DNA from 2 places in the Pseudoalteromonas sp. MTN2-4 genome. Region 2 is predicted to be linked to the other one. Evidence: riboswitches for the same ligand, from Rfam matches in the RefSeq annotation. Region 2 holds a riboswitch; the other holds the start of a gene.
What was found. A riboswitch is a leader RNA that binds a small molecule or an ion and turns the genes downstream of it on or off. The one in region 2 is predicted to bind cobalamin.

Region 1 (11,120 bases), on a different contig from region 2:
CCCCTTTTCTGCAGACACAATGGCTGTGCCACTGATGTAACCGCTAGTATTATTTTCAATATCTTTCGCTGTTAATACTGATTTCACTGAATAATCAGCAGGAGAGATTTCTTCAATACGGCTAAGCTCTAAGCTTGGTGCTGAGTAGCCGCTGCGTGTTGTTACATAAATCTTGTCATTTGCTGCAATAATACTGTTTTCTAGCGGGTTTACACCAGCAAGAGGAATACCTTTAAAGCTGTCTTCGCTGTTTGCATTTGTTTCAATTTCTTCATCTGTTGCAGTATCAAATACGGCTACATATGCAGTACCTGCAGAGAAGTTATCGTTTTGCCTTTGCATAGCGATATAAAGCTTATCGTCTAAGATAACCGCAGCTGATGGAGATGGCGTGCCATTTTTATTGTCATTGCTGTAAGCCGAAATATCTAACTCACCAATTTTAAAGTCTTTTTGCTGAGTTGCTTGCGGGTTAACGATCCATACTTTGCCTGAGCCATAGCGGAGTAAATAGGCTTTAGTGTCACTTAATGAAACTAGAGTGTAAGGGTTGCGGCTGGTTGAGTCTTGATCATCTTGCGTCGAGTAAGACCATACCGCAGCGTCTTTTTCAGCTACATTGTATTTATCAATGGTATCGATAAAGAAGCGGCCGATGTGGAAAAGATCTGAATTATAGCTGGCAACCGTGTAATCTGACTTGGCTTTGACATAATAACCAGTTTCTACTTGTTGATTGAGAGCATCAACAAATACGACTTCAGAACTGGTGTAATCAGGTGCAATTGTTTGTACTGCGGCAAAATCCGGGGTGTCTTTAACATCGCCCAGTGAAACTGTGATGTTTAAAGAGGTACTTAGTTTGTCAGCTTCATTTTCTGTCGCTGTCAGAGTAACTGAAAACGTGGTTTTTCCAGCTGTTTCGAAGTCTTGTGCAGTTTTGAAGCTTAGTTCGCCCTGTTGCGTGATAGTAAATAAGTCACTGTCGCCACCGCTAATTGTTAAGGTAATAGCGTCGCCGTCAGGGTCATTCGCAGTATAATTTGCAACCAGTGTGGTGTTTTCAAGTACAGATGGGTTCAATTCACCGCTCAGTGTTGGAGCACTATTTTTGTCTGAACTGCCACAGGCTGACAGCAGCAGCGCCGAACAAATAAGGCTTAGTGAGAAAGGAGCTCTTGAGCTATTAAATTGCATAGTTATAGACCTTTAATTGAGTATTTGACTTGAAAGCTGCGTCCTTGAGCGGGGCGGTTTGCTAAGTCTTGATAGTCGTTATTGAAAATATTATTCACTTGAAGTGACAACGTATGTTGGCTGTTTTGCCAAGTAACACTGAAATCGCTGATTTCTCTATCACTTGGTGTGCCATTGCCTTTGGCTTGCGTATTATTGAAGCGATTCGTTCTGTTGAAATACAACTCTTTATCGATATGGGTATCGAGTGATAGTCGCCAAGCTTCGTTCAGTTGATAATCCAAACTGACGCTATATTGCTGATGATATATACCTGGTAGTTTTTTATCGTCAAATGCAACAAACTCGGAGTGGGTTTGGCTATCGATTACGTTGGCTTGTAGCTGCGTGCTCCATACTGAACTAAATCGGTAATCTATTTGTAGTTCAAAACCATTTAAAGTGGCATCACTGACATTGGTATAACTGCCAGTGCCGGTTGAGTTAAATATCGCAACAATGGCATTTTCTTGCTTTGTTCTGTACAAACTGCTGGTGATATTGAGTGCACTTTTATTGTAGCTAGAGGCCAACATAAAGGTGTTGGAGTGCTCAGGTGCTAGATTTGCATTGCCTTTAAACGCGCCTCTATCACCATATAACTCGAACAACGTGGGAGTGCGAATGCCCTTAGAAAAGGCTAACTCAATTTTAATGGCATTAAAATACGTGGTTGCGCCAAGTTCATAGCTGGAATAACTGTCATCTTGCTTGAGTTGATCGATTTGCTCAGCACTCACATTTCGTTTTTGATTGCTCGAGCGAGACGTTTGTTTGTTAGCGAGTAAGTAGCTTTGCAAAGGTAAACCTTCACTTTGCCATTCAACTCTTGTTCCGAAGTGTATGTCTGTTTGTTGTGCTTTTACATCACAGCCACTGAAACCATTGCATATATTGATTTGATCATTTAAAAGTTGCTCTGAAATGAATTGCTGTTTTGCAAGGTTGCTATATGGTAAAAGCGTAATATTGTCGAACACAAAAGTTGGTTTTAAGCTGACAAAATATTTATCAGTATCGTAAAAATAATCTCGCTGTATTACGCTACTTTGTGCGTCAATATAATGCTCCTTTTTACTATCTATGTAGCTTTCAAATTCGACTTCAGATAAACGCTTTGAGCCACTTTTCCACACATGAATGTACCCAGCCCGCCAGTTTTTAGTTTCGAGATTTGAAAGGTTTTCTGGTGAATTATTTTGATAATTAGCGATGGCTTTATTTTGCTTTGTATACTGTGCATTGAGGCGAATGTTATGCGCATCTAATGAGATTTGATCATTTATGTACAAAGCCGTTTTATCATAATCGTTATTACGTAAAGGTTGCTTAGCACTGATGGCAGAGTTATCGAATGTTTGCGGTACTATGTAGTCATAGTCATTTTTGACTTTTAAAAACTGACCGCCGAGTGAAAGAGCGTGAGTGTCTAGCTTGATGTTGTGACTCAAATTAGCTTCTTTAAAACCAAAAGATCCCACAGCCAAGCTCAAACGAGTTTGTGAAGCGGATGGATTGTACGTGTTTACTCGGATCACACCGCCAATTGGCGTCTTACCCGTGCCAATCGCCTGACTTTTACTGACTTCAATGCTTTGAATTTGCTCTACTGGGATCTGATTTAAATCGAAGCCGCCAAATTGATTGTCGTTTATTAATTGACCATCGATATACAGCTGTACTTGTTTACTGCTTGAGCCTCGAATAGAGATATTGACTGGATTGCCAACGCCACTAATTTGCGTAATTTGCACCCCATTGATAGTGCTTAAAACGTCAGATAGGCTTTGTGCGCTGGCAAGAAATTCGCTGCGTTGGATCAATTGATAGTTTGCTGTAGTGGTGCGTTGTTGCTCTATTTCGATGACTTCCATCTCATTTTGCGTATTTTGTGCATAGGTAAACTGAGCGCTAGGCAAAAAGCAACAAACAATAATAAAACGAGAAATTAGCAACTGCATACGCACCTCAAAATGAGGACGATAAGATACGTCACCAAAGCGAAATTACGATGGCTAATACCTTATATCGCCCACCGCAATATAATCTATGGTTGATAGTTAGGCCGGTCTCCGGGCTTATGCAGTGATTGCAATTACCGTTGCGGGGGCAGCGTTAGATTACTTAACCTAATAACAACGCTCAAAATAGAAGACTCAATTATGAAGGTTGTTTTAAGTTTTAGGGTACGTCACTAACTTCCCGATTATCTCAAATCGATACTATGATTTAAGCACCTAGCTATTTAGACGGCTAGTCTGATGGCTTTATACCGAAAAGTCAAAGAAAGAAGTGCTGAGCAGAGCAGTTGAGTAGTGTGAAAAATGTGCTTCGCAAGTATTACGAAGCACAAAAAAGAAATGCTTAATGTGAGATTAGTTAGTTGAAGGCAATTCCATGATGCCGTCAATCTCGATTTGCACACCTTTAGGTAATTCTCTTACACCGATAGCTGCACGTGCAGGGTATGGCGTTGAGAAGTGTTGGCTCATGATCTCATTTACTGTTGCGAAGTTGCTTAGATCAGTCAGGAAGATATTTACCTTAACCATATCTTGTAAGCGACCGCCTGCTGCTTCACACACTGCAGTTAGGTTTTTAAACACCTGTTGAGTTTGTTCTGCAAAGTCTTCAGAGATAACTTCCATAGTGTCTGGCACTAATGGGATCTGGCCAGACAGGTATACAGCAGTACCTACTTTAACCGCTTGGCTATATGTGCCGATCGCTGCAGGTGCATTGTCTGTTGAAATAATTGCTTTGTTCATAATAATCCTACTTTTTACGGTATACACGTTGAACGTCAGGCATCACCCTGATCTTACGCATCACATCCGCGACGTGAACACGGTCTTTAACCGTGATACCTAAATCAATAATATATAAGTTACTTTCTTTTTCGTCAGTGGCAATTTCGACGATATTTGCGTTGGTACTTGCCACTACGCTGGTTAATTTTGCAAGCGTACCTTGGTGGTTGATGATTTCAACTCTTAGACCTGCAATATATTCTTTTTCTGGGTTGTCGTCCCATTTTACGACGAAATATTTTGAACGTTCGCTTTCCCAGCCTTTAATGTTTTTACACTCTTGGCGGTGAACGTTTAAGCCCTTACCTTGGCTCACATAAGCAGTGATGGCATCACCTGGTACTGGACGACAGCATTTCATGTAGTTAACGAGCATGCCTTCAGTACCAATGATCGCAGCTTTTGCTTTTTTAGCTAAATGTTCAATACTGCCATCATCTTCGTCAAGGTCATCATTTTGCAATAAGCGCTTAGCAATCAGTACACTCATGATATTGCCACAACCAATCTCAACCAGAAGTTCAAGCATGGTCGAAAGCTTGTGCTCTGCTAATACACGGTCAATTTGCTCTTGTGAAACATCACTTAATTGATATTCGCCAAGGGCAGAATCGAGTAAACGGCGGCCTAGTTCGAGCGCTTCTTCTTCGCGTTGGCTCTTCAGATAGTTGCGAACACCTAAGCGCGCTTTACCTGTCACAATGAAGTTTAACCAAGTGGCGTTAGGGTGAGCACCAGAGCTTGTAATCACTTCTACGGTTTGACCGGTATCGAGTGCTTTACTGAGCGGATAAGGTTTACGGTTTACTCGCGCACCTACACAAGTGTTACCGACATCAGTGTGTACCGCATAAGCGAAGTCGACGGCAGTGGCACCCATAGGGAGCTCCACAATACGGCCATCTGGTGTAAAGACATAGATTTCTTCTGGGAATAGCTCAGTCTTAACGTTTTCAACGAACTCAAACGATGAGCCAGCACTTTGTTGTAATTCAAGTAAGCTCTGCATCCACTGACGAGCACGCTGCTGTGCAGTGTGACCCGCACTATCGCCAGCTTTCTTATACATCCAATGTGCGGCAACCCCTTTGTCAGCCATTTGATCCATATCGTGGGTACGAATTTGGATCTCGACTGGAATACCATGTGGGCCAACAAGTGAAGTATGTAGTGACTGATAACCGTTGGTTTTTGGTACGGCAATATAATCTTTGAAACGTGTTTCGATTGGCTTATATAAGTTATGAGCCACACCGAGTACACGATAACAAGTATCTAGGTTGTCAACAGCAATACGGAAAGCATAAATGTCCATGACTTCGTTGAACATCAATTCTTTGTTGAGCATTTTTTTGTAAATGCTGTATAGGTGCTTTTCACGGCCGCTGACATTCGCTTCAATACCAGCTTCTTCAAGACGAGACTTGATTTCGTTTTGAATATTGCTGATCACTTCTTTACGGTTACCGCGAGCTTTTGCGACTTCTGATTTTAGAGCGCGATGACGCATTGGGTAAAGCGCTTGAAAACCTAGGTCTTCTAATTCATTTTTAATGTCATGAATACCAAGACGATTTGCAATAGGCGCAAAGATTTCTAGCGTTTCACGGGCAATACGACGACGCTTATCAGGGCGAAGTGCGCCAAGTGTACGCATGTTGTGGGTTCTGTCGGCAAGCTTAATCAAAATAACGCGGATATCTTGCGTCATCGCCATGATCATTTTGCGATAGTTTTCAGCTTGGAATTCTTTTTTATCTTTAAAGCTGAGTTTATCTAACTTACTTACACCCTCAACAAGCTCCGCGACTGTATTACCAAAAATCTCAGCAAGATCTTGCTTGCTGAAGTCGGTATCTTCAATCACATCATGCATGAGTGCCGCCATGAGGGTTTCATGGTCTAAACGCATGCTGGCGAGAATTTGAGTCACTTCAACTGGGTGAGTGATATACGGCTCGCCACTAGAGCGAGTTTGCCCCTCATGGGCTTCACGCGCCACCACGTAGGCTTTTTGAACCAGTTCTACGTCAGCGGGGGAAAGGTATTCTGAGATCTTTTGCTTCAGGCCTTCAAAAAGATACATTCACACTCCAATGTTCCAGTGAAGTAATATGATGCTATGAATATACGATGAATTATCAGAGAAACCAATGGCTAGCTGTGACTTTTATGTCTACGGAGAGTAATTAACCTGAACTCTGGGTAATAAATCTATCTCCAGAGGCTACTTTCAACGCTAACAGCGTTGAATTCACTTGCAATAGGCCTGCTATTGACGCGCTAATTTGCCTTGCCTACATGGATGTAGGTACCTTGGCGATAGCAGGACGCGTGAGCGGTGTTATCCTTAAAAGTCTCCGTCTACAGATTAAATGATATTTATTTATGTAAGACCAATATGCTAGTAAATCTCTTAACCAAAGCTCAGGCTAAAATTTTGTTGTAGAGCCCTAGAAACAACAAAGCCAGCATTAAAGCTGGCTTTGAGTATGAAGTGCAGGGGGTTTTAGCTGTTACCGCCAACAATTGCAGCAACCGCAGCAAGCTCTGCAGCTTCTTGGTTTTGTTGCTCTTCACGATCGATCATATCAAGAGACGAGTTGTTCACAAGTCCTTGTTCGATCTCACGTAGAGCGATTACAGTTGGCTTATCGTTTTCAGCATCGACCATAGGGTCTTTACCACCTACAGAGATCTGACGAGCGCGACGCGCCGCTACTAGGATTAAGTCAAAACGGTTACCAATTTTATCTACTGCATCTTCTACAGTTACGCGAGCCATCGAAGCACTCCAAAGTTATTCATGTCGAATTAGTAAGTTTACTTGATGCAAACCAATTCTCCAATAGGTGGTTAAAAATTTATCTTGTTTAAATGAGAGAGATTAAGCCAATAACTCAGCAATTAAACTTTGATGACGGTGTTTTTGTGCATCCAGTTCAAGGCGAGCAGCCATGACAATATGCTCAAGTTGCATTAGAGCTGTTTCAAAATCATCATTTACCAATACATAATCGAACTCATCATAGTGCGAGCTTTCTGATTTTGCTTCCGCCATGCGGCCAGCAATTACTTCTTGAGAATCTTGTCCGCGGTTATTTAAGCGATTTTCAAGCTCGGCTTGCGACGGTGGTAAAATAAAGACCGTTTTTACTGTTGGCATTAATTCACGAACTTGACGTGCACCTTGCCAATCAATATCTAAAAACACATCAATGCCTTGCTCAAGTTGTGACTCTATCGCTGCTTTTGAAGTGCCATAGTAGTTTTCGAAAACTTGCGCCCATTCAAAAAAGTCGCCCTGATCGATCAAGGCTTTGAATTCATCTACACTAATAAAGTGGTAGTGCTCACCATTGTTTTCACCTGGGCGAGGGCCGCGAGTAGTGTGAGAAACTGACACTTTAATATCAGCATGTTTTTCTAACAGTGCTTTTATCAGGCTTGATTTGCCAGCACCAGAAGGCGCTGAAAGAATAAATAAATTACCGCGAGTTTGTGATGTCATAATTAAATCTGTGGCTTGAAACGTGATTTGGTTTCTAAAAGCATATTTTAAACCCTGTAAGTTTAATTGGCTAGAACAGATTTCGAGCGCAATAAAATTGTCATACAGCGGTTGTAAACTAGTCAGATACTGTTTCTGTTTTGGTGATCTGCAGTGGAGAATGGTCGCATAGAGGCGTCTAAAATTGACGCGCAGAGTTTACAAACAATTTTAGACGAACGCTTGGTTGAGCCCTTATTTCAGCCAATTTGTGATGTTGCGCGACAAACTATTTTAGGCTTTGAGGCACTTAGCCGAGGTCCTAAAGGATCTGAGCTAGAATCACCAAACACCTTGTTCGCTGCAGCACAGCGTTTTAATAAACTCTCTGAATTAGAGCTATTATGCCGTGAAAAAGCGATAGAGCGCTTTGCCGAATTAAACTTGTCGGGCAAATTATTTCTAAATGTCAGCCCGAATACATTGTTAGACCCTAATCACCCAAGAGGTGAAACCCTGCAGCTTATCCAGCAATATGGTTTACAAGCCAACCAAGTTGTCATTGAAGTGACTGAGCAAGATAAAGTCGATGACGGCTTTTTGTTGTTAAAAACCATCGGCCATTACCGTAAATTAGGTTTTAACATTGCTATTGATGATTTAGGTGCCGGTTACTCAGGGTTAAAACAGTGGTCAGAGTTACAGCCTGATTTTGTAAAGATAGATCGCTACTTTATTGATCATTGCGATCAAAGCTTGGTTAAGCGAGAGTTTTTAAAGTCTATTATCGAGCTTGCCAAAGCAACGCGTACAGCTGTTATTGCAGAGGGAATTGAACGCGCTGAAGAATTGGCATTGATCACACAACTAGGGATTAGTAATGCGCAAGGTTTTTTAATTGCACGACCCGCAAATGCTCCATTGAATGCCTATCCAAATACTCTAAAAGAGTCGAGCCAAGCACAAGGAAATGTGATGCATCGAGGTTTAGTTAAAACAATTGGGGAGTTAACGCATGTTACCCCAGCGGTACTAAATGGTGTATTGTGCCAAGATGTACATCGTGTTTTTGAAAAAGATAAGCAGTTGATGAGTCTTGCTGTCGTTGATGAGCAGCAAATGCCTATGGGCTTGCTTCACCGTGATCAATTAACAGAAGTCTTTGCAGCGCCTTATGGTCATGCTTTATATGCTAAAAAGCCTTTGGCTTCTCTCATGCACAAACAGCCCTTAATTGTAGATGAGCAAACTCAGCTAGATGAAGTAAGTCAGTTAATTACTGAGCAAGACTTTGATATTCGTCGCCACATTGTAGTGACGCAATACGGAAAGTATTTAGGTTTGGTACCTCTTAGAGCGATTTTAAAACACATTACCGAAGAAAAAATTCGCAATGCACAGCATGCAAACCCACTCACTATGTTGCCTGGTAATGTCGCAATTAACGAAGCTATAGAACAGCGACTGTTAAATAAACAAGACTTTACGTTGGCGTATATCGACTTAAATCATTTTAAGCAGTTTAATGACTTGTATGGTTATGCCAGTGGTGATGGGGTGATAAAGCTCCTAGCTGATGTGATAAGTCAGTGTTGCGCAGGCTTTTCTGGATTTGTTGGACACATTGGTGGTGATGATTTCATGGTGGTGTTTGATGGTGATGATGCCGAACCACTTTGCCGAGACATTATTAATGAGTTTGAGTTGAAATCTAAAAGCTATTTTACCGCTGAGCATGTCAAAGCTGGGGGTTATTGGGCTACAAACCGAGAAGGGCAGCAGCAATTTGTGCCTTTGCTCACATTATCAATTGGCCTAGTGTCACCGCATGTTGATAGCTGTCATAACAGTCATCAGGTCGCGGCGCTAGCAACGGATGCCAAGAAGGAAGCCAAACGTTATCGCAACAGCTATTTATTTGTGGCAAATAAGCGTCGACCAACAGTGGCGATTGTTTCTTAATCAGAAATACTTGAGTCATGGCTCTATTTTGGGTAGCTTAGAATAAAATGAGTGGGAGCCCACTATATGCAGAGACTCATCAATTTTTTCATTATTATAAGTGTTTGTGCTGCTTTTCAGCTTCAGGCAAAAGAAACTGAAACCATAAAAGTCGCAAAAGAACCAAGAAAGCTTTATGAGCGAGATCATTACCTTTATGAGTTGCTCGATAAAGCGTTAAAAGCTGCAGACGCCACTTATGACTACGAGCATGTCACTGTTCATCCTCATCAACAGCGTACTCTGATGGCGCTGTCGTCAGGTAAAGTTGACCTACATTGGAGTATGACCAGCCCAGACCGTGAGCAAATCGCAATAGCCATTCCTGTGCCTTTATTTAAAGGTTACATAGGCAAGCGGGCGATTATGGTTAAGAAAGAGCGCCTTACGCAGTTCTCAGAACTTAACAGTATTGAGCAATTAAAAGCATTTACTGCAGTACAAGGGCATGATTGGCCAGATACTAAAATATTGGCGTATAACAACTTGCCGATAAAGCCACTCTCTAATTATCAAGCTATGTTTAAATTATTAGCTGCAGGTAGAGTCGACTACTTCCCTCGCTCTTTCATTGAAGTGAATTCTGAACTTGAAGAAAACCCGGATAAATTTGTGTTATTGCCGAATGTATATTTGGAATATCTAACAGCATTTTATTTCTTCGTAAATAAAGCAAAGCCACAATTAGCAGATGACCTAAAGCGTGGATTGAATAAATTAAAAAATAGCGGTGAATTTGATGCGTTATTTTCGCGTTATTTTGAAAAAGATTTAGCGCGGTTATCTATGTATCAGCCTGATAAGGCCATCAGGTTGAAGAACCCGTATTTTAATGCTGAATAAGTAACATTCGGTAAAACAAAAAAGGAGCCGAAGGCTCCTTTTTTAAACCCAATACAGTCGTAATTACTTAAGTAATGACTCGGTTAATGTCGGGCGAATTTCTTTTACGATCTGTTGGCAAAGCTTAGGTGAACCACACACGATGTTACCGCTCTTCGTGTAGTTAGTACCGCCAGCAAAATCTGTGATCATACCGCCAGCTTCTTTAACTAATAACTCACCAGCTGCAGTATCCCAAGGCTTAAGACCGATTTCGAAGAAACCATCAATACGACCAGCTGCAACATAAGCCATATCTAGTGCTGCAGAGCCTGCACGACGAATATCAGCAGTGTGAACAAATAACGCTTTGAATGCGTCAGTATATGCATCAATGTGGTGCTTTTGCTTAAATGGGAAACCAGTCGCTAGCACAGTACCTGCGATTTCGTTGTTTTTAGCAACACGAAGACGCGTGCTGTTTAGCTGTGCGCCTTGACCACGAGAAGCTGTGAATAGCTCACTACGTACAGGGTCGTAAATAACTGCTTGGTCTAAACGACCTTTTACTTTAAGTGCGATTGAGATGGCATAATGAGGAATGCCTTTGATGAAGTTTGTTGTGCCATCTAATGGATCGATGATCCACTGGTAGTCAGCATCTTTACCCTCGGTAACACCTAGTTCTTCACCCACGATTGAGTGCTCAGGATACGCTTTTAAAATCGTTTCACGGATGATAGCTTCCGCTTCTTTATCTA
Region 2 (11,120 bases):
ATTTAAGCAACTTAGACCGTGAAAAAGTAAAAGAAGTGCTTGTTGAATCTGGTCAATGGCCAGCGCTACGTGCTCGTCCATTCAGCCGAGTGGCAGCACTAGATGCAACTGCAAGTTCAATCTTTGTGACTGCAATCGACACAAACCCATTAGCTGCAGATCCTGCTGTGATCATTGCTGAAAACGTTGAAGCGTTTGAAGCGGGTCTTGCTGTAGTATCTCGCTTAACTGATGGTAAAGTGTTCGTATGTAAGCAAGCAGGTAGCAATGTACCAAGTTCTTCACTTTCTCAAGTTGAAGTTCATGAATTCGGTGGTAAACACCCTGCAGGTTTAGTAGGTACTCACATCCATCATCTAGATCCAGTATCTGAAAACAAGCAGGTATGGCATTTAGGTTACCAAGATGTGATTGCATTCGGTAAGTTATTCCTTACTGGTGAAATCTACTCTGACCGTGTAGTTGCTTTAGCGGGTCCTCGCGTTAAGAATCCTCGCTTAGTTAAAACACAAGTTGGCGCTTCACTAACTGATTTAGTTGTAGGCGAGCTTGAAGACGGTGATAACCGAGTCATTTCTGGCTCTGTGTTAGCTGGTAAAACAGCAACCGGCCCTCACGCTTTCCTAGGTCGTTACCATACTCAAGTATCAGTATTACTTGAAGGTCGCGAGAAAGAACTATTTGGTTGGATTGCACCAGGTAGCAACAAATTCTCTGTAACACGTACATTTATCTCACACTTAGCACCGAGCCGTTTGTTCAATATGACAACGTCTACAGGTGGTTCTAAGCGTGCAATGGTTCCAATCGGTAACTATGAGCGTGTTATGCCACTCGACATTCTACCTACACCACTACTTCGTGACTTAATTGCACGTGATTTAGATAGTGCGATTGCGTTAGGTGCATTAGAGCTAGATGAAGAAGATTTAGCACTGTGTACTTTCGTATGTCCAGGTAAGTATGAGTACGGTGCAATCTTACGTGATTGCCTGACTACTATCGAGAAGGAAGGTTAATCCCATGGCCTTAAAGAAATTTCTAGAAGATATCGAGCCGCATTTTGAACCTGGCGGTAAGCATGAAAAGTGGTATGCCCTGTATGAAGCAGTCGCAACCGTTTTCTACACTCCAGGTTATGTAAACAAAGGTGGCACGCACGTTCGTGACAACATCGACCTAAAACGTATTATGATTTTAGTGTGGATGGCGACATTCCCTGCAATGTTCTTTGGTATGTTCAACATCGGTCACCAAGCTGCACTAGCAATTGGTAATGGTTTTGAAATTGCTAACACTTGGCAGGCTGCTATTTTCCAAGCATTAGGTGGTGAACTAACAGCACAATCAGGTATTGGTGCTAAGTTCTTCTACGGTGCATGTTTCTTTTTACCAGTCTATGCGACGGTATTCATCGTTGGTGGTTTCTGGGAAGTATTATTCGCTTCAATCCGTAAGCACGAAGTTAACGAAGGTTTCTTCGTAACGTCTGTATTATTCTCATTGATCCTTCCTTCTACAATTCCATTATGGCAAGCCGCGTTAGGTATTACTTTTGGTGTTGTAGTTGCAAAAGAAGTATTCGGTGGTACAGGTCGTAACTTCCTTAACCCAGCATTAGCAGGCCGTGCGTTCTTATTCTTCGCATACCCAGCTGATATCTCGGGTGATACGGTTTGGACTGCTGTTGATTCATTCACAGGTGCAACAAACCTTGGCCTAGCGGCGCAAGGTGCACTTGATTACAACAACATGGCACTTTGGTGGGATGCTTTTTATGGCTTCGTTCAAGGTTCTATGGGGGAAGTTTCAACGCTAGCACTAATGATTGGTGGTTTGTTCCTAATTTATGTTCGTATTGCGTCATGGCGTATCGTGCTAGGTGTATTCTTAGGTATGGTAGTGATGTCTCTACTTCTTAACATGATTGGTTCTGAAACTAACCCTGCATTTGCTATGCCTTGGCACTGGCACTTAGTACTAGGTGGTTTTGCATTCGGTATGTTCTTTATGGCGACTGACCCAGTTTCTGCGTCTTTCACAAATAAAGGTAAATTCGCATACGGTGCACTAATCGGTGTAATGGTTGTTCTGGTACGTGTAGTTAACCCTGCATACCCAGAAGGTATGATGTTAGCAATTCTATTCGCTAACCTATTTGCACCATTATTCGACCACTTCGTTGTACAGTCTAACGTTAAGAGGAGATTGGCACGTGTCTAGTAACAATGAAACTATTGGCAAAACGCTAGGCGTTGTTGTTGGCCTATGTTTAGTATGTGCAGTTGTTGTCTCTATGGCATCTGTTCAATTACGCCCACTACAACAAGCAAACAAAACTCAAGACGTGCAACGCAACATTCTTGCTGCTGCAGGTATTGAAAGTTCAGCAGATGTTTTCAAAACATTTAACGAAAACATCGAAGCACGCGTTGTTGATATGAAAACGGGTGAGTTTGTTGAGACAGATCCAAACTCTTTCGACTTTGAATCAACTAAGTTCGATGCAAAGCGCAGTGTTAAGCTTGAAAAAGCGCAAGATAAAGCAGGTGTTCAGCGTATGACGACTGAATCTCCAGTTTACTTCGCTAAAGACGCTAGCGGTCAAGTAGACACTATCATTCTACCAATCCAAGGTTACGGCCTTTGGGGGATTATGTATGGTTTCTTAGCACTAGATGCTGATACTAGGACTGTTAAAGCGATTAACTTCTACAAGCACAATGAAACACCGGGTCTTGGTGGTGAAATCCAAAACCCACGTTGGACGTCTATGTTCGAAGGTAAAAAGCTACCACTTGATATCGTAAAAGGTACTGCTGGTAACAACGAACACAAAGTAGATGGTCTTTCTGGTGCGACATTAACATCTGTAGGTGTTGATAACACAGTTGACTTCTGGACAGGCGACAAAGCCTTCGGTCCATTCCTTGCGAACGTACGTAAAGGAGCATTGAACTAATGGCAAATGCAAAAGAAATGAAAGAAGTCTTGTTTGGCCCTGTTTTTGCGAACAACCCAATTGCGCTTCAAGTACTTGGTATTTGTTCTGCACTAGCAGTGACATCAAGCCTTAAGAATGCACTTATCATGTCAATCGCTCTGACATTAGTATGTGCTTTCTCAAGCTTATTTATCTCTATGATCCGTAACCACATCCCATCAAGCGTTCGTATCATCGTTCAGATGACAATCATCGCTTCATTGGTAATCGTGGTAGACCAAACGCTTCAAGCGTTTGTTTATGCAACAGCGAAAGAACTTTCGGTATTCGTTGGTCTAATCATTACTAACTGTATCGTAATGGGTCGCGCAGAAGCATATGCAATGAAGACACCACCACTGATGTCATTCCTTGATGGTATTGGTAACGGTTTAGGTTACTCGGTAGTACTTCTAACTGTTGCATTCATTCGTGAACTAGGTGGTTCAGGTACACTATTTGGTATCGAGATTTTACCACTTATTTCTGAAGGTGGTTGGTACCAGCCTATGGGTCTATTAATCCTACCGCCAAGCTCGTTCTTCATCATTGGTTTCTTCATTTGGGTACTTCGTACTTATAAGAAAGACCAAGTAGAAGCGAAGGCATAAGGAGAGAGAGATGGAACAATATATTAATTTATTCGTTAAAGCGGTTTTCATTGAAAACTTAGCGTTATCTTTCTTCCTAGGTATGTGTACTTTCCTTGCTGTATCTAAGAAAGTAACTACATCAATGGGTCTAGGTGTTGCAGTAATCTTCGTTCTTGGTGTTGCTGTTCCAGTAAACCAGTTAGTTTACTCTGCAATCTTAGCGCCAGGTGCACTAGAGTGGTTAGGCTTCCCTGAAGCTGACTTAAGCTTCCTTAAGTTCCTAACTTTCATCGGTGTAATCGCAGCACTTGTACAGATCCTTGAGATGACTCTAGACAAGTTCTTCCCTGCGCTATACAACGCACTAGGCATCTTCTTACCACTAATCACTGTAAACTGTGCGATTTTCGGTGCAGTAGCATTCATGGTTGAGCGTAACCTGAACTTCGGTGAGTCTGTGGTATTTGGTTTAGGCTCAGGTGTAGGTTGGGCACTAGCAATCGTGTTACTTGCTGGTATCCGTGAGAAGATGAAGTATTCAGACGTACCAGATGGTCTTCGTGGTTTAGGTATTACCTTCATCACAGTAGGTCTAATGGGTCTTGGCTTCATGTCATTCTCTGGTATTTCACTTTAATTTAGCGAGGAAAAATCATGCTTGAGGTATATTTAGGCGTAGGGATGTTCATCGCTATCGTTGTAATGCTTGTATTGATCATCATTGCAGCGAAGTCGAAGCTTGTACCAAGCGGTGACATCACAATCAGCATTAACGGTGACCCTGAAAAGGCAGTTACTTCAGCACCAGGTGGTAAACTACTAGGTGCACTAGCAGACGCTGGTATCTTCATTTCATCTGCTTGTGGCGGTGGTGGTTCTTGTGGCCAATGTACCGTTCACGTTAAAGCGGGTGGTGGTGATATCCTGCCAACTGAGCTTGACCATATTTCAAAAGGTGAAGCGCGTGAAGGTTGTCGTCTAGCGTGTCAGGTTGCTGTTAAAACTGACATGGAAATCGAAGTAGAAGAAGAAATCTTCGGTGTTAAGAAGTGGGAATGTACAGTTATCTCTAACGATAACAAAGCGACATTCATCAAAGAGCTTAAGCTTGGTATCCCTGATGGTGAGGTTGTACCTTTCCGTGCAGGTGGTTATATCCAAATTGAAGCGCCAGCTCACCACGTTAAATACGCTGACTTCGATATTCCTGAGGAATATCGTGCAGATTGGGAGCGTTTTGGCTTCTTCAATCTTGAGTCTAAAGTTGACGACGAAACGATCCGTGCATACTCAATGGCTAACTACCCAGAAGAGTACGGCATCATCATGCTTAACGTACGTATCGCGACTCCGCCGCCAAACAACCTAAGCCTACCATGTGGTAAGATGTCATCGTTCATCTGGTCACTTAAAGAAGGTGATAAAGTGACTATTTCTGGTCCATTCGGTGAATTCTTCGCGAAAGAAACTGATGCAGAAATGGTATTCGTAGGTGGTGGTGCTGGTATGGCGCCAATGCGTTCACACATATTCGATCAGCTTAAGCGTCTTAACTCAGACCGTAAGATGTCTTTCTGGTACGGCGCACGTTCTAAGCGTGAGATGTTCTACGTAGAAGATTTCGATGGCCTAGCGGCTGATAACGAAAACTTTGAATGGCACGTAGCGCTTTCAGATCCTCAACCAGAGGATAACTGGGAAGGTTACACTGGCTTCATCCATAATGTTCTTTTAGAAAACTACCTGAAAGACCACGAAGCGCCAGAAGATTGTGAGTTCTACATGTGTGGTCCTCCAATGATGAACGCGGCTGTAATCAACATGCTTAAAGATTTAGGCGTTGAAGACGAAAACATCTTACTAGATGACTTCGGTGGCTAAATCAGCGTTATCTCAGTGAACACTTCACTGAAATAAGATAGACTTAAACCCCAAGCAATAAGCTTGGGGTTTTTTTTGGGATAGAGAAAAGTATGAAGAAACTAGTAGGTATTTTTGTATTACTGACGACGGTTGTTTTGACAGGGTGTTTTGACGACAAACAAGAAATTGAACCTATTGTTATTCAGGGTAAAACAATGGGGACCACTTATACGGTCAAAGCTTTTCCAATTAATGAAAATTTAACTGCTGAGACATTAAAAACAGAAGTTGATAACACTTTAATTGCAGTGAATCAGTCTATGTCACCTTGGGTGAAAAACTCAGAGATTAATCAGTTCAATACGTTGGCTGCAAATACTTTTATGCCTATCAGTGATGACTTTAAGACAGTTGTGAAAGAGTCAGTTCGTTTAGGTGTTTCAACAACAACACTAGATGTCACCATGGGCCCTCTTATAGATTTATGGGGTTTTGGCCCAGATAAACGCCCAACAAAAACACCTTCACAGTCTCAACTGGATGAAATGAAGGCTCGTATAGGTGTTGATAAGTTAGTGTTAACAGACGAAGGGTTAGCGAAAACTATTGATGGTTTAGAGTTATCTTTTTCAGCGACAGCTAAAGGTTTTGGTATTGATAAAGTTGCTGAGCTTTTAGAAGCCAAAGGGATGACAAATTACATGGTTGAAATTGGCGGTGAGCTCAGAATTGCCGGTACTAAAGCTCAGTCACAACCTTGGCGTATTGCGATTGAACAGCCAGATGCGCCAGCAGGCCAGAGGCAAGTGCATAAAGTTATTGAACCAGGCAATAACGGCATGGCGACTTCAGGTGATTACCGTATTTTCTACGAAATGGATGGTGAGACCTATACGCACTTGATTAATCCAAGCACAGGCAAACCAGTTAAGCATGATTTGGTATCTGTGACCGTTTTACACCCATCAGCAATGACTGCTGATGGCTTGGCAACAGCACTAACTGTAATGGGTACAGAGCGAGCAAAAGCTTACGCAGAAGAGCATAATTTAGCTGTATATTTAATTAGTAAAAGTAATGAAGGGTTAGTGACCTATTCAAGCCCGGCTTTTGCGCCTTATTTGTAAATAAAGCAATTTTGATTAATTAGTCGAAATAGTACACTAAGCGCGTTATAATGACGGCTGTTTAAATGCCGTCATTTGGTTCAGATACATTGAGCCGTTAAACTGTTTTTAAGGGGCCTGTGCATGTCATTATTTTTCCTAACTTTTGGGTTACTTATTTTAATTGTTGCAGCCATGGCTGTCGGTGTAATAGTGCAAAAGAAATCTATGGCAAGCAGCTGTGGCGGTTTAGGCGCGGTTGGTATTGAAAAGTCATGTGATTGCGATGATCCATGTGACCGTCGTAAAAAACGTATGGCGAAAGAACAAGCTTGGAAAGAGAACCAGATTCTTTAAGTTAAACTAAGCAAATCATCTTTAATTAAATGCGAGCTAAGGCTCGCATTTTTGATCTGAGGCTAAAATGACGAAGACATGGTATTTCCTAAGGCACGGTAAACCTGTTACTACAGGTATTCTAACTGGTTCTAAAACTGACGTTGCAGTGTCTGAGTTAGGGTTAGCAGCGATGGAGTCTGCTTTACCAAAAACAGTTCAATTTGATGCCTGTATTTCCTCCCCCATGCACCGTTGTCTGGGCTTTGCGAAAAAGCAATCTAGGCAATCAAGCTTACCACTGGTGATAGCAAAGCAGCTTCAAGAAATGGATTTTGGGGATTGGGATGGTCGAACTTATGAGTGGCTTTGGGAGAGCACAAAGAATCCAAGTATAGGTGAATTTTGGCAGGCTCCTTGGCAACATACGCCGCCAAATGGAGAGTCCCTTTGCGCATTTAGGTCTCGTGTTAGACAATGGTGGGAGGCAGAGCTATCAACTCGGCATACAACACATAACCTAGTTGTGACTCATGGTGGTGTGATCAAACAAATCTTAGCTGAAGTCCTTAACTTACCATTAGATTCTCTGTCCTCTATTAATAGTTTAGACGTTGGCTATGCTACATTGGTAAAGATAGAAGTTTACTTTGATGAAACACATAAGGCGTGGCCTAAAGTTGTGTTTTAGCCATCTAGACTTCATAATACGGTTTTTCTGATTAATCTTGGGAATAAGCTGAAACTGCTTAACTGTCCCCGCAACTGTGAAGTGTATTTAAATGCACGAAGTCAGATACCAAGGTCAGAAAAATCCTCTTGAGCGGGCGTACTCAAGAGCACACAATTTTAACTGTAATTCGGTTAGGACTGTGCGTTCGTGTCTGCCCAAACGTTAGTAAGGGTACGAATGCAATCAGCTTGTCAGCACTCTGAATTTGCTCTGCAAGTTTCAAACTTAAATTTGGTGCTAGATAATCATCAAATATTACAAAACATCTCTTTCGATGTAACTGAAGGGCAGTTTATTGGTTTATTGGGTCCTAATGGGGCTGGTAAGTCATCGCTGCTTCGTTGCCTTTACCGTTTTTTTATCCCTTCTAGTGGACAAATAACCCTTTTTAACAAAACGATTTCAAGCTTCTCGCATAACAAATATGCCCAGCAAGTTGCAGTGGTTCTGCAAGAAATGCCTGAGCATTTTAATCTATCGCTTTATGATGTGGTTGCAATGGGTGTAACACCTCATAAAAGTTTATTTTCAAAGTTAAATAAAGCCGATCATGAACTAATTGCAAAGTCTATTGAACAGGTTGGTCTGGTACACAAAATCAACGAGGCATTTGCTCACCTTTCTGGTGGTGAAAAACAAAGGGCATTGATCGCGAAAGCCATGGCACAAAAGCCTAGGCTATTGATTATGGATGAGCCAACCAGTCACTTGGATGTGAAATACCAAATACAAATTATGGAGCTTGCCAAAGCAATGGGGATCACAGTGATCGCATCTTTCCATGATTTAAATCTTGCGGCAGCTATGAGTGATAGCTTGCTGGTACTACAACAGGGTGAGTTATATAAAAGTGGAGCGCCAAGCGATGTGCTAGATGCGCAATTACTCAGTGATGTATTTGATGTCTGTGCTGAGGTCTCGCAAGTACCTTGCCCGTATAGAGACAAAACCCATATTCCTCATATCCGCTACCACTTTGGATATCAACTATGAAGCCGCTTATTTCGCTGTTAATTTTGCTGATAAGCTGCTTTTTTAGTGCTTTAGTTGCCGTTAAGCATGGCGCGATTGATATTAGTACGAGTGCTGTTTGGCAAACATTATTTGCTTATGATGCCAATGCCTTTGAGCAAAAAATTGTTATGGAACTACGTATTCCCAGAGTGATTTTGGCATTTGTTGCTGGCAGTGGCTTGGCATTGGCGGGCATTATTTTGCAAACAGTGACCCGTAACCCTTTGGCAGATCCTTACCTCTTTGGTATTTCATCAGGCGCATCATTTGGCGTCGTGTTACTCATCACATTTACAGGTATCACAGCTGGTTGGGCGATGTCAGGGGCGGCGTTTTTAGGTAGTACGCTGGCAATGACCCTATTGTTGCTGATTGCCTATGGACAAAGGTCTAGACAGGTAGAAGCGATGTTACTCGCCGGTGTTGCCTTATCTTTCTTATTTAGCGCATTTACCAGCTTGCTGTTGTATTGGAGTGATCCACAAGCTGTGAGTGCCATTATGTTTTGGAACTTAGGCAGCTTTAGTCGCGCTGATTGGCAATGGTTGTGGTTGCCCTGTTCAATTGTATTAATATGTATGGCTTGTATGCTGTTGTTTAGGCGTGGTTTAAACGCACTATTACTGGGTGATGAAAGCGCTGCAACATTAGGTATTCAGGTGGCTAAATTACGTTTAGTCATGTTGCTATTGAGCTCATTGCTGACCGCGGTATTGGTTGCTATGTGTGGTGGCATTGGCTTTGTCGGGTTAATGATCCCGCATTTGGTACGTTTTTTCATTTCACAGGCAACTTCCATTGGTCTGCTGTGTACCGCTTTAAGTGGTGGCTTAATGATGATATGGGTAGATCTATTTGCCCGTACTATTCTTGATAATCAAGAGCTTCCCATTGGTGTTATCACTGCTGCAATAGGCAGTGTGTTCTTTTTAACTTTACTGACTCTCAAACAAAAAAGGCCTTAGCGTATGTTCTCAGTTAAAGCACTTGATACGCGTTCTCGCGAACTTATCGAAAAGAAAATAAACCTGAAAACCAAGCCTTTGGGTGCGTTAGGTGAGCTAGAAACATTGGCTAAACAGCTGGTGACTATTTTCTCTCAGGGTATAGAACCTGAGCAGCTTTCAGCATTTCGACCACAAATCAGCAAACCCACTCTAACAGTGTTTGCAGGTGATCACGGTATTGCTGCAAAAGGTGTATCTATAGCACCTAGTGAAGTAACAGGCCAAATGGTAGCGAATTTCGCGTCAGGAGGCGCTGCAATTAATGTTTTCAGCAAACAATTAGGGTGGCAACTCGAGATAGTCGATTGCGGTATTCTAGTTGAACCCGACCAGACCTTAGGTGTTACGTCACAACGTTTGGGGTCAGTTACGCGTTCATTTGATGAGTGTGAAGCGCTAACGCAAGCTCAAGAAGCGCAAGGTTTTGAGTTTGCTAAGAAGCTTGTTCATAAACAATATCAGCAAGGCTGTAATACTTTTGCATTTGGTGAGATGGGCATTGGCAATACCAGTGCAGCATCGGCTATTTTTAGTGCGCTGAGTGGACTCTCTGCTGAATACACGGTTGGGCTTGGCACGGGTGTATCAAACGAAGTGGTAGATAAAAAAGTTGAGCTGATTAATAGCGCGCTTGATTTACACCGAGATAAACTGAATGACCCGCATGCAATCTTACGTTGTTTGGGTGGGTTTGAGATCTGTCAAATGGTCGGCGCCATGTTAGCCGTTGCTGAGTTACAGCAGGTTATTGTTGTCGATGGTTTTATCGCAACGGCAGCGGCATTACTGGCTATTCGTATTGAGCCAAACAGTCAAAGCTATATGGTGTTTGCCCATAGCTCTTCTGAGCAAGCACACCTGCAAATGTTAAATTCAATTAATGCTAAGCCTCTTTTAGATCTTGGTCTTAGATTGGGTGAAGGGACTGGGGCTGCATTGAGCTTACCTTTGCTACAAAGTGCTCTGGCGTTTTACAACGACATGAATAGCTTTGATGACGCGAATGTCACGAAAGTTGTTTGATATGAATAAACAACACTTTTTATTGGCGGTGAGCTTTTTAACTCGCGTGCCAGTGCATTTTAAACAAGAGATTGAAGACAATGCACTCAGTGAAGCCAGTGGTTATTTTGCCTTAGTTGGTTTGTTGTTGGGTTTTGCCTTGGCTGTTATCTTTGGTGTTGCGTCTTTGATTTTACCGCCAAGCGTTTGTGTGATCCTCACCCTCGCTCTGGGTATTTTAATTACTGGCGCATTTCATGAAGACGGTTTTGCCGATGTCTGGGACGGTTTTGGTGGCGGTTGGACTGTCTCGCAAAAGCTGTCGATTATGAAAGACAGTCGCTTAGGCACGTATGGTGCCAGCGCACTTATTTTATTACTGTTATTAAAGTTTCAGCTGCTGAGCCTGCTTAGTGATAGCTTTACACAAGTATTGTGTGCACTGGTATTAGGTCATACTTTAAGTCGTGCAGTGGCGACGAG

Region 1: another riboswitch for cobalamin. It lies ahead of ACGHEH_RS18860 (TonB-dependent receptor); the one in region 2 lies ahead of ACGHEH_RS04195 (ABC transporter ATP-binding protein).

Annotation. Positions count from the first base shown of each region.
Region 1 covers NZ_BTGK01000010.1:141,480-152,599, forward strand. The annotation lists gene ACGHEH_RS18855 (Ig-like domain-containing protein) at 1-1,197, opposite strand, end outside; gene ACGHEH_RS18860 (TonB-dependent receptor) at 1,200-3,197, opposite strand; cobalamin riboswitch at 3,282-3,492, opposite strand; gene ACGHEH_RS18865 (RidA family protein) at 3,612-4,004, opposite strand; gene spoT (bifunctional GTP diphosphokinase/guanosine-3',5'-bis pyrophosphate 3'-pyrophosphohydrolase) at 4,012-6,132, opposite strand; gene rpoZ (DNA-directed RNA polymerase subunit omega) at 6,556-6,831, opposite strand; gene gmk (guanylate kinase) at 6,934-7,557, opposite strand; gene ACGHEH_RS18885 (GGDEF domain-containing protein) at 7,741-9,498, shown strand; gene ACGHEH_RS18890 (substrate-binding periplasmic protein) at 9,565-10,380, shown strand; gene suhB (inositol-1-monophosphatase) at 10,444-11,120, opposite strand, start outside.
Region 2 covers NZ_BTGK01000001.1:882,909-894,028, reverse strand. The annotation lists gene ACGHEH_RS04240 (Na(+)-translocating NADH-quinone reductase subunit A) at 1-1,019, shown strand, start outside; gene ACGHEH_RS04235 (NADH:ubiquinone reductase (Na(+)-transporting) subunit B) at 1,024-2,223, shown strand; gene ACGHEH_RS04230 (Na(+)-translocating NADH-quinone reductase subunit C) at 2,216-2,962, shown strand; gene ACGHEH_RS04225 (NADH:ubiquinone reductase (Na(+)-transporting) subunit D) at 2,962-3,594, shown strand; gene nqrE (NADH:ubiquinone reductase (Na(+)-transporting) subunit E) at 3,605-4,213, shown strand; gene nqrF (NADH:ubiquinone reductase (Na(+)-transporting) subunit F) at 4,231-5,457, shown strand; gene ACGHEH_RS04210 (FAD:protein FMN transferase) at 5,550-6,566, shown strand; gene nqrM ((Na+)-NQR maturation NqrM) at 6,690-6,902, shown strand; gene ACGHEH_RS04200 (histidine phosphatase family protein) at 6,970-7,572, shown strand; cobalamin riboswitch at 7,562-7,706, shown strand; gene ACGHEH_RS04195 (ABC transporter ATP-binding protein) at 7,792-8,607, shown strand; gene ACGHEH_RS04190 (FecCD family ABC transporter permease) at 8,604-9,593, shown strand; gene cobT (nicotinate-nucleotide--dimethylbenzimidazole phosphoribosyltransferase) at 9,597-10,658, shown strand; gene ACGHEH_RS04180 (adenosylcobinamide-GDP ribazoletransferase) at 10,660-11,120, shown strand, end outside.